Regions from separate parts of the Vibrio diabolicus genome, predicted to be linked through region 1. Evidence: predicted binding sites of a transcription regulator. Region 1 holds the regulator's gene; the other holds the start of a gene.
What was found. The regulator CRP, encoded in region 1, controls carbon source genes, mostly activating them, when cyclic AMP is high. The targets are predictions, from matches to a motif close to TGTGANNNNNNTCACA.

Region 2: a site for CRP is predicted at 1,259-1,274, ahead of udp (uridine phosphorylase). Genes of this name have one in related genera too.

The regions. Positions count from the first base shown of each region.
Region 1 is NZ_CP042451.1:314,352-322,350, reverse strand. Features, by position in the region: gene FR741_RS01570 (ABC transporter ATP-binding protein) at 1-790, shown strand, start outside; gene FR741_RS01565 (TIGR02444 family protein) at 787-1,275, shown strand; gene FR741_RS01560 (hydrolase) at 1,363-2,370, shown strand; gene FR741_RS01555 (YheU family protein) at 2,404-2,616, shown strand; gene FR741_RS01550 (phosphoribulokinase) at 2,741-3,610, shown strand; gene crp (cAMP-activated global transcriptional regulator CRP) at 3,851-4,483, shown strand; gene FR741_RS01540 (DUF1338 domain-containing protein) at 4,629-5,420, opposite strand; gene astD (succinylglutamate-semialdehyde dehydrogenase) at 5,670-7,127, opposite strand; gene astA (arginine N-succinyltransferase) at 7,156-7,999, opposite strand, start outside.
Region 2 is NZ_CP042451.1:2,215,587-2,223,585, forward strand. Features, by position in the region: gene FR741_RS10495 (DUF1887 family protein) at 1-248, shown strand, start outside; gene udp (uridine phosphorylase) at 405-1,163, opposite strand; gene FR741_RS10505 (zinc/cadmium/mercury/lead-transporting ATPase) at 1,470-3,776, opposite strand; gene FR741_RS10510 (CBS domain-containing protein) at 3,955-4,374, opposite strand; gene FR741_RS10515 (RNA methyltransferase) at 4,623-5,357, opposite strand; RNA gene ffs (signal recognition particle sRNA small type) at 5,566-5,662, opposite strand; gene FR741_RS10525 (GGDEF domain-containing protein) at 5,800-7,803, opposite strand; gene FR741_RS10530 (VP0952 family biofilm-associated protein) at 7,956-7,999, opposite strand, start outside.

The sequences.
Region 1 (7,999 bases):
AGGTTACTTTGCTCAGCATCAATTAGAAACGCTGCACCCAGAGGAAACGCCGCTGCAACACATGATGCAGATCGCGCCGGATCAAACCGAACAACAGCTACGTGATTACCTAGGCAGCTTTGGCTTCCAAGGCGACAAAGCACTGGAGAAAGTCGCGCCGTTTTCGGGTGGTGAAAAAGCCCGTTTAGTGCTGGCCTTAATTGTGTGGCAAAAGCCAAACCTGTTGCTACTTGATGAACCAACCAACCACTTGGATTTGGACATGCGTCAGGCATTGACGATGGCACTGCAAACGTTCGAAGGTGCAATGGTGATTGTTTCGCACGATCGCTACTTACTGCGTGCTACAACCGATGACTTGTACTTGGTGCATGATCGTCAAGTTGCGCCGTTCGATGGTGACTTAAACGACTACTACAAATGGTTAACTGAGCAACAAAGAGCGGAACGCAAAGAAGCACAAGCTGCACAGCCAGCCAAAGATAGCGCCAACAGCGCGGCAGCGAAAAAAGAGCAGAAACGTCGCGATGCAGAATTTCGTAAGCAGACGGCGCCAATTCGCAAAACGCTGACACAATTAGAAAATAAAATGGATAAGTTAGGTGCTGCACTGGCCGAAGCTGAAGAACAATTGGCAGATAACTCACTGTATGAAGCCGAAAATAAAGCTAAACTTAACCAAGTGCTGGCTCTTCAAGCTTCTAGTAAGGCAGAGCTCGAAGAAATTGAAATGGAATGGATGTCTGCTCAGGAAGAACTGGAGCAGATGGAGCTAGAGTTTAATCAATGAGTAATCAACACGCTGAATACACACTCACCCTAGAACACCTTTGGCAGTTCAGTCTGCAATTTTATGGTGTGCGAGAAGTGAAAGAAGCGTGTTTATCATTACAGAACAATTATCACGGCAACGTGAACCTACTCCTGCTGCTCAGATGGCTCGATGAGCAGCAACTCATTTTCCAAGAAAAAGACTGGCCTCTGGTACAAAGCTGTCTGGGCCGAAGCGAAACCTTACTGCACTCTTTTCGCGACTTACGTCGCCATCTTAAGTCTCAAGTCAATGACGCTTTATATCGTGAAACCTTGCAGTTTGAGCTGCAACTAGAAAAGCAGCAACAAGCGGATTTGGTGAACTGCATTAACTCGCTCACGCTGGTCAAAAATGATGGCGCCCCACTCACGCTGAGATACTGTCGTCAACTTGGTGGTGAGCATTTGCAACAGGCCTTTGCTATTCCGGTGCCAAACATTCACCCACCAAAACGCCCATAAATCTGTAGAATACCTATAATCTTTATAAAGGATTATATTAATAAGTTCTTCAACTGACACCGAAGAACCGCATAAGAGCAGTTAGGTATGACACAATTTTTCGCAGCCGCCGGGATCAAAAACCCGCATCTTCAAACGCTTTTACCGCGTTTTATTCGCAAAAAAGCGTTGTTTACGCCGATTTGGCAAACCCTCGATACATCCGATGGAGACTTTCTCGATCTCGCATGGAGCGAGGACCCAACCCAAGAACCTGCGCAAAAAAAGCCGATTTTTGTTTTATTTCATGGACTAGAAGGCTGCTTCTATAGCCCTTACGCCAATGGCCTAATGAATGCATTTGCTCAATCCGGATGGCTGTCGGTGATGATGCATTTCCGCGGTTGTAGCGGTAAGCCAAACAAGAAAGCTCGCGCCTATCATTCTGGTGAAGTGACTGACGCCCGCCACTTCTTAGAGCACCTTGAGCAACGCTTTCCTGATAACCCCAAAGTTGCGGTTGGTATTTCTCTTGGCGGTAACATGTTGGCGAATTATTTAGCCCAATACAAAGACCACCCCATTTTGAACGCGGCGACCATTATCTCAGCGCCTTTAGACCTAGCAGCGTGTGCGAACCGTATTGAACAAGGCTTTTCGAAAGTGTATCGCCGTTACCTGCTCTCTTCGCTCAAACGCAACGCATTGCAAAAACATCACTTGTTGCATGGCGAGCTCGCTTTGTCCTACAACTCAATAAAACGTGTCACACGATTGTATGAATTCGATGATTTGATCACGGCACCACTGCACGGTTTTAAAGACGCACAAGATTATTACGATCAATGTTCTGGCTTAAGTAAATTACAACAGATCACGCTACCGACACTGATCATTCACGCCAAAGACGATCCATTCATGACCGACGATGTGATCCCGAAATTTGTTCTGCCAGATAATATTGATTACCGTCTCTTTGAGCACGGTGGGCATGTTGGTTTCCTTACAGGTTCAGCGCTCAAGCCGAAATTTTGGTTGGAAGAAGCGCTGCCAGCGTATTACGAAAGTATTGCTGCAGATTACCTTTCTGCTGTATCCAAGCAGCGAAAGCAGTAAACTAGCCGCTCATCATAAAAGTTCGAGGTATTTATGATCATTCCATGGCAAGACATTGCGCCAGAAACATTGGAAAACTTAATTCGTGAATTCGTCTTACGTGAAGGCACGGATTACGGAACCGTCGAGATTTCTTTGCAAGACAAAGTGGATCAAGTAAAAACTCAATTAGAAAAAGGCGAAGCGGTTATCGTGTTCTCTGAACTGCACGAAACCGTCGATATTCAGGTAAAAACAAAATTTTAGACCCTTCACATTTTACCGTACCCCACTCAATGACAAGGCATTGTTACGTGCTATAGTGGGTTATCGACCGTGCAGTAGCAGCCTACTGCACATTACAGGTAAGTAATTTTCGACAAGGTTTGTCATGTCAGCTAAACACCCAATTATTGCGGTTACTGGTTCATCCGGTGCCGGCACGACCACTACATCTGAAGCCTTCCGTAAGATGTTCAATATGATGAACGTTAAACCCGCATGGGTTGAAGGCGACAGCTTCCATCGCTTTACTCGCCCTGAAATGGATATAGAAATCCGTAAAGCGCGCGAGCAAGGTCGACACATTAGCTACTTTGGCCCTCAAGCTAATGACTTTCCAGGATTGGAAGAGTTTTTCCGTAAATATGGTCACGATGGCGCAGGCAGCGTACGTCGCTACCTACACACCTTTGACGAGGCCGTACCTTATAATCAAATGCCTGGAACCTTCACACCGTGGCAGGACTTACCGGAGAACAGTGACGTTCTCTTCTATGAAGGCTTGCACGGCGGTGTTGTGGATGGCGATGTTAATGTTGCGCAGCATGTGGATTTCTTGATTGGTATGGTACCAATCGTAAACTTAGAGTGGATCCAAAAGTTTGTGCGTGATACTCGTGACCGCGGTCATTCACGAGAAGCAGTAATGGATTCTATCGTGCGCTCGATGGACGATTATCTTAACTACATCACTCCGCAATTTTCTCGCACTCATATTAACTTTCAGCGCGTCCCAACGGTCGATACCTCCAACCCCCTTAATGCGAAGGGTATCCCAAGCCTGGATGAGAGCTTTGTCGTAATTCGCTTGCGTGGGATAAAGAAAGTCGACTTCCCATATCTCCTGGCTATGATTGATGGCTCATTCATGTCACGCCACAACACGATTGTCGTGCCAGGCGGTAAGATGAGCTTTGCAATGGAGCTCATAGTTCGGCCTATCCTACAACAGCTCATCGAAACAGGGAAAATTGGCTAAAAACCTGCCTGCGAAGATGTTTACTTTTCATACCGTGATCATGTGCACAGTTTTGCTTACAAAATCTCAATCATGGCACGATTAAAATCAAGAAATCGTTTTCGAAAAAGGATACTATTTCTTACCGAAACACAAGAGAGCTTGCAGCATATAAAAAGTGCTCTTATTCTAGTAGGCCTAATTCAGGCTTAGCTAAAATATGGATAGCGCAAGCGTACCCTGCAGAGGAAGTGAGATATTATGGTTCTAGGTAAACCTCAAACCGACCCAACATTAGAGTGGTTTCTTTCACACTGTCATATTCATAAGTACCCTTCAAAGAGCACGCTAATTCACGCGGGCGAAAAGGCAGAAACTTTGTACTATATCGTTAAAGGTTCTGTTGCGGTTCTTATCAAAGACGAAGAAGGTAAGGAGATGATCCTTTCTTACCTAAACCAAGGAGACTTTATTGGTGAACTTGGTCTATTCGAGGAAGACCAAGAGCGCACAGCTTGGGTTCGTGCTAAATCTCCTTGTGAAGTTGCTGAAATTTCTTTCAAGAAATTCCGTCAGCTTATCCAAGTAAACCCAGACATCCTAATGCGCCTTTCTGCGCAGATGGCTCGTCGTCTTCAAGTAACTAGCCAAAAAGTGGGTGACCTGGCGTTCCTAGACGTAACTGGTCGTATCGCTCAGACGCTTCTGAACCTTGCAAAACAACCAGACGCAATGACTCACCCAGACGGCATGCAAATCAAGATCACTCGTCAAGAAATCGGTCAAATCGTTGGCTGTTCTCGTGAGACAGTAGGTCGTATCTTGAAAATGTTAGAAGAGCAGAACTTAATCTCTGCGCACGGTAAAACTATCGTGGTTTACGGTACTCGTTAATCTCAAACCAGAGTGACGCGAACAAAATTATAAAAGCCACCAATGGCGACATTGGTGGCTTTTTATTTGTCTTGTAACCACATTAAGCTCAGAGCAACAAAAGACTAATGAGCAAGTTGGTTAGCCGAAAGGTTAACCCTAAAAGTTAGCCATTCGTACTTTCAAAGATTTTGTCCGCTGAAGCCGCCACAAAACCTGGGTACAGCTCACCGTTTTCCATCGGGTAGCGCTTAGCAAACTCGTAAAAGCCACCAGGGATAATTTCAGTGCCTTCGCTAAAGCGAACCGCCACTTTATCCGCCATGGTCGATGATTGTTCTAGCAGCACCTCAGGAGTGCCCTTCACTTCCCCGCCGTTTTCATTAATGGTAAATCCGGCCGTACGTAAGTGATCGTTTACTTGCTTCACTTCTTCGTATTCATTGAGCTGGTTAACGCTCACCGTGAAGTGGTTTGCGCCGTAACCATGCGCAGCCAACCAAGATGCATACTCACTTTCTTTAGCCAACGTTTGGTAGTCAGCAAAGCTTAAATCCCACAAGCGTCCACCATGTAAGAATGCGCTATCGTTCAGCTTGCCTGCATCGACTTGTGCCACCAGCTTTTTCACAATCTCTTGCAGCTCAGGTGAACACTCCTCAACTTTTAGCTCACTAATAAAGACTTTAGGTTGCTTCGGATCAGGGTGCTCATAGTGTTTAGCAACCAGCTTTTTACTTTCGAAAACGTAGTCACCACATGCCTGATAGCCAATGGCTACAAATGGTTTAGCTAAGGTTTCGATACCAAGAGGCGCAATATTGAAGGTACGTAAAGCTATATGATCATTAATCAGAGGCTCATCTTCTTGAAGCAGCTGATGTACTTTCGCAGCAGAGGGGCAAAGACGTTGAATGTAATCTTGCCATAGCGATTCAAATAACACATCGGGCGTCATAACGACTCCTTGTTACGAGATGTAGAGTTAAAAGGTAAGCGGAAGTTGACTGCTCGTTCACAACGAAAAGTTGTCCAGAATAATGAACGAGCAGCCATCAACCTGTGACGGTAAATGCCAGTCAGTCAACACGCTTTTCCGAGTCTTTGCTCACTTTCCGTGTTCTGCCAACGATCACTACAACCCATACCTAAATGATTCGCCGGCAAAGTGAGCCGCAATACATGGTTGCGACTCTGTTATTAAAACTTATAGCGCCACACCTGGGCTTAATGTTGCAGGCAAGATAGTCTCTTGACCTTCCATTGATGCCATCGGGTACGCACAGTAGTCTGCTGCGTAATAAGCGCTTGGACGTAGGTTACCTGACGCACCAGGACCACCAAATGGCGCATCACCACTTGCACCTGTGAGCTGGCGGTTACGGTTCACGATCCCAGCACGAATATGGTCAACGAAGTATTCCCATTCTTGGTCGTCAGTTGAAACTAAACCAGCAGAGAGACCAAAGCGCGTGTCATTCGCCAGTTCTACGGCTTTTTCTAGCCCTTCATAACGCACCACTTGCAGAAGTGGACCGAAGTACTCTTCATCTGGTAGCTCAGCAATGTTCGTTACATCAATAATGCCGGGAGAAACAAACGCCGCCTCTCCTGCTTTAGCTTCAATCAAGCTTTCACCACCAAGTGATTGTAGGTTCGCTTGTGCATCGAGAATGAACTTGGCTGCGGCAACGGAAATTTGCGGCCCCATAAATGGCGCAGGCTCTGCAAATGGTTGGTCTACGCGAATATTCTTCGTCGCTTCAACCAGTTTCGTGATGAGCGCATCACCTTTCTCACCCAATGGCACGTACAAACGACGAGCACACGTACAACGTTGACCAGCACTGATAAACGCTGACTGGATGATGGTGTACACCGTGGCATCCAAATCACCGTATTTATCAGAGATCACCATCGGGTTATTACCACCCATTTCTAGTGCTAACATCTTGCCAGGTTGACCCGCAAATTGACGGTGCAATACATGCCCTGTGTTCGCGCTGCCCGTGAACAGTACGCCATCAATGCCTTTCGCATCAGCAAGCGCAATACCGGTTTCTTTCGCACCTTGGACAAGGTTGATCACGCCTTTCGGCAGACCTGCTTCTTCCCAAAGTTTCATAGCTAGCTCGCCAGTCCAAGGTGTTTGCTCGGATGGCTTGAACACAACAGTGTTACCCGCTAGTAACGCAGGCACAATGTGACCATTTGGTAAGTGACCAGGGAAGTTATATGGCCCAAATACCGCCATCACGCCCAGTGGGCGATGACGTAACACAATTTGGTTGCCCGCCGCTTCACGGCTCGCTTCACCGGTGCGGTCATGGTAAGCACGAATAGAGATGGCAATTTTACCTGCCATTGCCGCTGCTTCAGTGCGCGTTTCCCAAATTGGCTTACCAGTTTCTTTGGCAATGACTTCGGCGATTTTTTCGCTGTTCTCTTTTACTTTCTCAGCAAAAGCCAACACGATCGCTTCACGCTCTGCAAATGGGCGTTTTTTCCAGTCAATAAACGCTTCACGCGCTGCAGATACCGCTTGATTCACCTGCTCTGCCGTTGCACCGTTGCCTTGCCAGATCACTTCTTGGTTGTAAGGCGACAGAGACGTAAATGCTTCACCCTGACCTTGTACCCATTCACCTGCAATCCAATGTGTCATTGTTTCTATCCTTAAATTCTGTCGTCTGTTACTGCGGAAGAAGGCGAACAAAATCCCCTTCCTCAACCAAAAGTGCATCCGCAACGTCTGGTGCGATCATGACGCTTTGTGTTTCAGGGTCATACGCCGCTTTGGTGACTGCTGCGCGGAAGTTTTCGAACGATGAGTTGCACATCAAGAAGTCTTGCGTACTGCTATGTTGTGCAATTTTCACTTGCGCACGGAACGAGTGACGTACCGATTCAATATTGCGTAAGTCACATTCAACGGTTGGACCCGCATCGAAAATATCCACGTAGCCACGGTTAGTGAAGCCTTCACGCTCAAGCAGCTTTAATGCTGGGCGAGTATTGTCATGTACTTGACCAATCACGGCTTGCGCTTCTGGACTCAACAGGTTGATGTAAATAGGCAGCTTCGGCATTAAGTCAGCAATAAAGCCTTTCTTGCCGATACCTGTGAGGTAATCCGCAAGCGTGAAATCGATGGAGAAGAAATGCTCTTGTAACCATTGCCAGAACGGCGAGTTGCCTGCGTCGTCTGAAACACCACGCATCTCCGCAAAGATCGTTTCAGAGAAACGCTCTGGGTGCTCAGCCATCATGAGGAAACGACACTTCGACATTAGACGACCATTCAGACCTTGGCGGAATTTCTCACGCAAGAACAAGGTACAAATTTCGCTGTTACCCGTGTAGTTATTACCAAAAGTAAGCAGTTTGACGACATTATTGACGCCAAGCTTTGGTGACGAGTGCACCACTTTACTAATGTGATACGAGTAAAATGGGACATCCCAGCCGATAGATGCTTCGATTCCGGTGGTACCCGCAACCTCACCCGTTTCAGAGTCAAAGCCGACCATCAGGTAG
Region 2 (7,999 bases), 1.4 Mb from region 1:
TTGAGTGTAAAACCAAAGGTATGCGAGATGACGGCGATGACACCTTGTACAAGCTAGAATCCCTCAGAGATCTGCTAGGTGGTTTACAAGCACGTGCAATGCTGGTGAGCTTCCGACCGCTTCGTCACAATGACATTACTCGTGCAGAAGATTTGGGGCTAGCTCTGATTGGCCCTGATGAGCTTAAAGACTTAAGAACACACCTAACGGCTTGGTTTAAAGACGCAGGTGGCTCGGACGAGATCTAGTATCAGTGATAAAAGCTAGAATTCAAAATGATCAAAAGCAGCGTTACAGGCTGCTTTTTTCATACCTAATTTTTAAGTGTGGGTTTAGATAGGTAGAAAAAAACCAGAGGCGTGCCTCTGGTTTTTCCGTTTGTTTAAAATGCCAATTATCGCGGCTTACAGCATTTTACGCGCTGCTTCTACTACCACCTTAATTGAACGAGCTTCCGTCTCTTTCAGAGTTGAATGATCTGGAATCTCTTTTTGTGTACGGTTGATGATTACACCCGCCACACAACCTGCTTTTAGACCAGAGCTCGCACACATTGTTAGCAATGTCGCAGACTCCATCTCAAAGTTAAGTACGCCCATGTCTTGCCATTCTTGCATAGAACCTTGGAAACGCTTAACAACGCGACCAGAGAACGTGTCGTAGCGCTCTTGACCTGGGTAGAAAGTATCACTTGAAGCTGTCACACCCATGTGAACCGCAGCGCCAGACTCTTCTACTGCCGCTTTCATTGCAGTTGCTACTTCAAAGTCAGCAACTGCTGGGAATTCCATTGGCGCAAAGTGTAGGCTCGCACCGTCAAGGCGAACTGACCCCGTCGTTACGATCATGTCACCTACGTTTACATGCGGTTGAATTGCGCCAGTTGTACCAACACGTAGGAAAGTACGAACACCAAGCTGCGCGAGTTCCTCAACTGCGATAGAGGTAGAAGGGCCACCAATACCTGTAGAACAAACCACAACAGGTTTACCGTCTAATTCGGCACGGTATAGCGTGTATTCACGGTGACTTGCTAGAAATACTGGGTTTTCCATTTGTTCTGCGATTTTTTGAACGCGCGCTGGATCACCAGGAATGATGGCTAGAGTCGCACCATTAAGATCAGCTTCAGTAACACCTAAATGAAATACAGCTTGAGACATAAGTCGCTCCTTATTGTGGCTTATTTTATGAACAATAAGCTCATTAATCAGTTGTTGGGTACAAATGCACTGTAGCGAACCTTTCACCAACATAGAGTGATCACAATCACAATGAGAAAATGTAATGAAACTATAATTTCACCCAAAACAAGCAATGATCACACTTTTGGAGAGTTTGGCTCATTTTGTTGCATAGCGATGCGTGATTTCAAAAACAAACTAAGACATCTTATTGAATTTCGTCGATACGGTTAAAAAAGCCCGAGACACGAATGCCTCGGGCTTTTTATTAGCTAGTTAGGTAGGTCACTTGGCCTGCTTGGACTCAAAACGGAGTAATCTCAACGCATTTAACGTAACCAGTGCAGTTGCGCCGCTGTCGGCTAATACTGCCACCCATAGACCCGTAATGCCCAATAAACTTGTCACCAAGAAAACGCCTTTCAAACCAAGCGCTAACGCAACATTCTGACGAATATTACTTAACGTCGCACGCGATAGTTCTATCATGGCAGGTAACTCAATCAGACGATTGTGCGTTATTGCCGCGTCGGCCGTTTCCAGCGCAACATCCGTACCGCCTCCCATCGCAATACCGATACTCGAAGCTTTCATCGCTGGCGCATCATTAATACCATCTCCCACCATTGCAACGGTGTGTTGCTGTGATAGTTTCTCGACGTAATGCACTTTATCTGCTGGTAATAAGCTTGCTTTATAATCCAAGCCTATTCTGGTCGCCATTGCTTCAGCACTTCTCGGGTTATCACCGGTTAGCATCACCGACGTTATCCCAAGCTCCTTCAACGTAGCGATAGCTTCTTGGGCATCTGGGCGCAATGTATCTTGCCATGCGATCACGCCAATGACCTCGTAATCGTAACGCACAATAACAACCGTTTTACCTTGTTGTTCCAACGTCACCACTCGCTCTTCGGTTTCTTGAGAAAGTGGGAAATCGGCCTTAGAAGGCGTGACTACTTGGACTATTTTCCCATCGACGTAACCTGTGACACCAGAGCCCACTTGCGCGGTTTTATCTAGCGCTTCAGGAATAGGAAGCCCCTGCTGTTGCACTTTATTAACTAAAGAAACCGCGAGAGGATGGCTTGAGCCAACTTCGATTGAGGCTGTCAGGCTAAGTAACTTGTCTTCATCTACATCAAAAGCAAAGACGTCGGTCACCTGCGGCTTACCTTGCGTCAATGTACCGGTTTTATCAAATGCGACGGACTCCACCTTACCAAGCAACTCAAGCGCCGCACCACCTTTGATTAATGCCCCCCGCTTCGCCGCAGCCGCCAAGCCAGAAGTAATCGCTGCAGGCGTTGAAATAACCAACGCACAAGGACAGGCGATCAGTAACAGGGCAAGTCCTCGATAAATCCACGTTTCCCACGGTTGAGCAAACAACAGTGGTGGCGTGACGATAACCATCAGGGACACCAACATCATCAGCGGCGTATACCAACGGCTGAATTTATCCAGAAAACGTTCTAATGGTGCCTTACGAGATTCTGCTTCTTCAATCAAATGGAGAATTCGGTCAATCGCATTCTCGCCTTGACGAGAAGTCACCTGTAAACGAACGACTTTATCGACAACCACAGCTCCGGCCATCACTTTGCCACCCGTTTGGTGCTCAACGGGAACGGATTCTCCCGTTAACGCACTTTCGTCAAAACTCGCAAGCGCATCTTGCAACACACCATCCGCTGGCAAACGACCACCGGGGGCAACTTCTATAATATCCCCCGGCTTAAGCTGAGCTGCAGGCACCTCTTTACGCTCACCATCAACAATTAAAATTGAATTTTCTGGGACTAAGTCCATTAGCGCTTGGACACCACTTCGAGCGCGGGATGATGCATATGCTTCTAACTTTTCACCAATAAGGAAAAGCAATAACACCATTGCCGCTTCAGCGGTTTCACCTAAATATAAAGCGCCGAGCGCTGCCACACTCATTAACGTTTCAATCGCAAAAGGCGTACCGCTACGCGCCAACTTGAACGCTTTGAGCGCAATTGGGTATAAACCCAGTAAACAGGTCAACGTGAATAACCAAGTGCTTATTTGAGGGTCGATCTTAGAAATTATTGCCGCGACAACCATCGCACTAGCAATAGAGAGAATTTGAATGTTGTCTTTTACTACCCCACGCCAGCCCTTCGTTGCGGTATTTGGTTTTGGAGCATCGAGTGAAGAAAGTGGAAAACCTGTTTGTTGGGCTGTATGCTCTATCGTAGAGGTCAGCTCGCGATCGTCAAAATCGACAACCAGTTTTTCTGTTGCAAACAAGACTTTTGCTTGGCTAACACCTTCCAAAGACGTAATAGCCTTCTCAAGCTTTTGTGCACATGAAGGGCAATCCATACCTGACACAAGCCACGAGTTTCGAATTGAGGAATCATTCTCCCTTGAGGGCTCTTCTTCCTCACCTGGGTCGGCGCTACAACTCCCTCCGCTGCAACATGAACTTTCAGACACTTCTACGCCAGCTTGAGAAATGTTGAGTGAAGATTTTACTGGTGCGCAGCACGACTCGCTCGCGCCAAGCGGCACCGCAGTTTTGATTTTGCTAGATTGGCAACCTTGATGTTTCGTACACATAATTTATTTTCCTTATTGGTGTAGGCTCTTTGCCTATGACTAAGGATAAACCTTAGAGCTAGCTCCAAGGTCAAGGTGATTTTTTAAAAACTCGTCGATTGAAAATAAAAAAGACGCCGAAGCGTCTTTCCAAATGACTTATTTAAAATCAAGCACCTATGATATTTGATCAAAAAGGTTAAACTGGATGCTTAAAACACTCATTTAAAGTCATCCCGATGGCGCGCAGCACATCTCGCCTAGTGATAACGCCAACCAATTTACCTTTACCGTCAACCACTGGATACATTTTTGGCTTACCAATCTTCATCATGTCAGCCAACTCAATCACTGACATGTCTGGAGAAACAGATAAAACATCGTCATGCATACACTCTTGAACGGTATGCGTATCTTGGCAGTGATAACTCGCTTTCACCAATTTATCTAACAAGTCTTGCTCTGATAAGAATCCAACTACCTTTTCATTCTCATCAATGACGGGGCCACCTAATGTGACGCTTTGCATGACTTTATTCAAAGCAGCCGAAAGTGACATATCTTTAGTGAAGGTCACCGCTTGCAACGTCATGTAATCTTTTACTTTTAATGAATGCATTCTTATCTCCTTAAGGGCATTTTATTGCGGCCTTTAGATAAGTGTCGCCTAATTTCCTGAATTTACTAAATGGAAATGAGTAATTTTATTTATAGGTGCAGCCTATTGATCTGAATCAAAATTAAGTAATCATCGGCATTCACTGTTGTTTAATTGAGTACAACTTGCAAATAGGCTGATTTTTAACAGGTGGTAAATACAACAAAGCCAGTCAAATTGACTGGCTTCATTATTGGCGCATAGTTACATTAACAATGATGTCGACGCATGTTGTCTAAAATAATACCGGTTGCCATTGCGACATTCAGCGACTCAGCACCACCAAATGCCGGAATCGTGATCTTATTTGTCACGAGCTTCGCAGCTTCTTCACGTACGCCGTGGGACTCGCTGCCCATCAACAAAATACCTTCAGCAGCGAATTCCGTTTTATGAACGCTCTCCCCTTCCAGAAACGCGCCATAAACTGGCAAATTGGCTTCTTCTAAGTAACTTGGCAAATCCACCAGACTCACTTGTACGCGGCCAAAACTGCCCATGGTCGCGCTGATCGTCTTAGGATTATACGGATCAGCACAATCTGAACTCGCAATAATGTGCTTGATGCCATACCAGTCTGCGACACGAATAATCGTTCCTAGATTACCTGGGTCAGATACGCCATCTAGCGCAATCATCAAGCCTTTTGCTTGAGGCACTTTTACACTCGGGATTTCAACCACTGCAATGGCCGCGTTATTGCTCACGAGAGTGCTCGCTTTGGTCAGGTCGTCAAGCGATGCTTCAATGCAATCAAAACTACATAGCGCACTAGCGTTTTGTTCGAGAAATGCCTCGGTTGCGAAGACATGCTTCACCTTTAATGAACTACTTGCCAGCTCTAAAACGTTCTTTTCACCCTGAACTAGGAATAAGCCATGCGCTTTACGCTGTTTCTTTTGACCTAAAGCACGAAGCAGTTTTAATTGGTTTTTTGAAATCATTAAAGTATCCCAGGTGAAAATGGTTATTCGGCGAATGTACTCGAAACAATCTTCACGACAGTTCGGTATCAAGCGCGTGAGATTATAAATTATACCTAAATAACCTCAAGAAACTTGATTCATCAGAAGACTTTGAAGAGCAAACGCAGTAAAAGAGGGTTCAAAAACGAAAAAAGCCCTGCGATATACGCAGGGCTTTTAAAGGGTGGGACCCCAGCCACATCCCGGCACACAAGTCACCCGCTGCGGCTGCTTCCTTCCGGACCTGACCGAGTTCACGAGCTATTGTTGCGAGAGGACCAGAGCCCCATAATTCTTTTCGAGAGGACTTGCCTCAATCGATGGGGCGATTATTCAGTATCAGTCCTCATAATGCAAGAGTAAAAGCCTTGAATTTCGTCATTTCATTACCGTTTGGACAAAACTCGATCAATTCATTCCTCTATGATTGAGCCACGTAACGATGCGAAGAAGGATAGCGGCGTGTTGACTGCTTACTTGAATACATATCTTCATCAGCTAAATGCATGGCTTGCTCTAAGCTCATGTGCTGTTCTCTTTTTGCAGAGACACCGATAGAGATGCCCACAGACTCTAACTCACTACACAGTTTACCTTTTACATCAATTCTGCTGAGCTCTTTCATTGCCCTATTTAATTCTGCTTGAGTCGGGTAGCCCAACAAGATGAACTCATCTCCCCCTATGCGGTAACTTTTCCCTGACCATACATAATGAATTTTTAGCGCCAATAATTGCAACACCTCATCACCAGCACGGTGACCGTACGTATCATTGATTCGTTTGAAGTGGTTAATATCCAAGTAAAGTATGGATAGATCTTTGTTTACGCCTTTTCGATGTTTTACTTGCAACGCGCGGCGATTTCTTAACCCCGTTAAATTGTCGGTATTCGATTGACGGTAAAGATAAAGCGAAACGCAAATCGCAAACAACAATACAAAGACAAACACAGCCTGCGTTTGCGTCGCCAGCCGAACCTCATATTCAAGCGCGGTACGCCAATCTGGGCGCAGGTCGTACTGGGCAATGATCTTATCAACTTCCAACATCGCTATCGCTCGACTGAAAAAAGGAGCAAGCATGGCACCTTTCTCGTTCGCCACCAATCCAACAGAAAGTTGTGACTGGTAAAACTCACCAATCGCCGTGTCCTGCTCTATCGGAACCAACTCGCTCAGACGTAAAAAGTGGTTGAGCATCGCGGTATCCATCGGAATGTAATCGACCTCTTCATTCAATAAACCCTGAATGAGTTCTTGTTGGGTACGATAACGTTTCAGCTCTTTTAGCGGTAAAAGTTGTGTCATCATTTGGTCGAAAAAGTCGTCCTCAACCACACCAATCCGCTCAGAGATCAACTGTGACACATGAGAGTAAGTGTTCGGCTTGTAACCTAAACGCTTGACCATAACGGATGCTGGTGAGTAATGGGGCTTGGGAAAGTAACTAAATTCATGTCGCTCGCGACTGACCGTTAACGGCGCTAAAATTTCAAAACTCCCCTGCATAAACTCGTGATACATGGAGCCCCAACTTTCATTTGGCTCACTAATGATCACGCAGTTTAATGCCAAGATCTCACAGCTTCTCAGGACGACATCTGCCGTCATCCCTTCGATACTGCCGTCTTCGTTGTAAACAACATATGGAAAGATAGATTCGAGCTTGATCCGTATTGGCTCACTAAAATCGAGAGGTAATAAGCGAATAGATTCTCGCAATGCCGCTCGCCTTAATTCAAATTGATACTGGGAGATTTCTTCACGAAGTTGCTTTTGCACTCCTTCCCCATGAATAAACGTAGCGAACGTATCCAACTCTTCGAGATGATGATCTTTTTTACTGATGATCGATACTGGCTTTATCGAAATCTGATCATTCAACATCTTAGCGTCAAAGCCCTCCAGCAGCATCGGCTTAAGCTGATTGATGGCATCAACTATGCCTTCAACAACGCCTGATCTCAGTAACGTTACCGCTTGCTCATGACCTTGATAAGAGACCTGTTTTAGCTCCGGGTAGTATTGTTTAAGTAATTCGGCATAAACCGTATCTTTAGGGACGCCAACTCGTGAAATGTCACTCAACGTCGAGTCTTTTAATCCAAAAAGGTAGGTATATTCGATATTAGTTGGACGGGAGTAACTAAAGCGTTGAGCACGCTCTTCTGTGTAAGTGATATTCGCAGCAAAGTCCGCTTCCCCATTCGCGACGGAATTTAGAATGGCATCAAAGCTGGAATAGTTCACATATTGAACGGTAAAGCCGAACTCTTTCGATGCAGCATTAAAAAGAACACGGGTGACGACATCATCCGCTTCTGTCGCAACTTTATAATGAGCAATTAAAGGTGATTCAGCTTTTACATTCAAACTCAGTAGGCAACAAGTAAAAAGCAACAGTGTTCGAGCAAAGGTAGTCATGACAAACTTATCTTAAATCAACCACTTATAATGTGGTTATTATTATTGGAAGTTTAGTAAATATGAAATGAAGAACATATACTAATCTTCATTTTGTTCCACAACCAATTCGATAGTCTGCCGCACGTGTCACTTTTTACCTGACGAAATACTCATAATTCTGCCTGTTCATCGCTGCTACGTAAGATATAGTCCG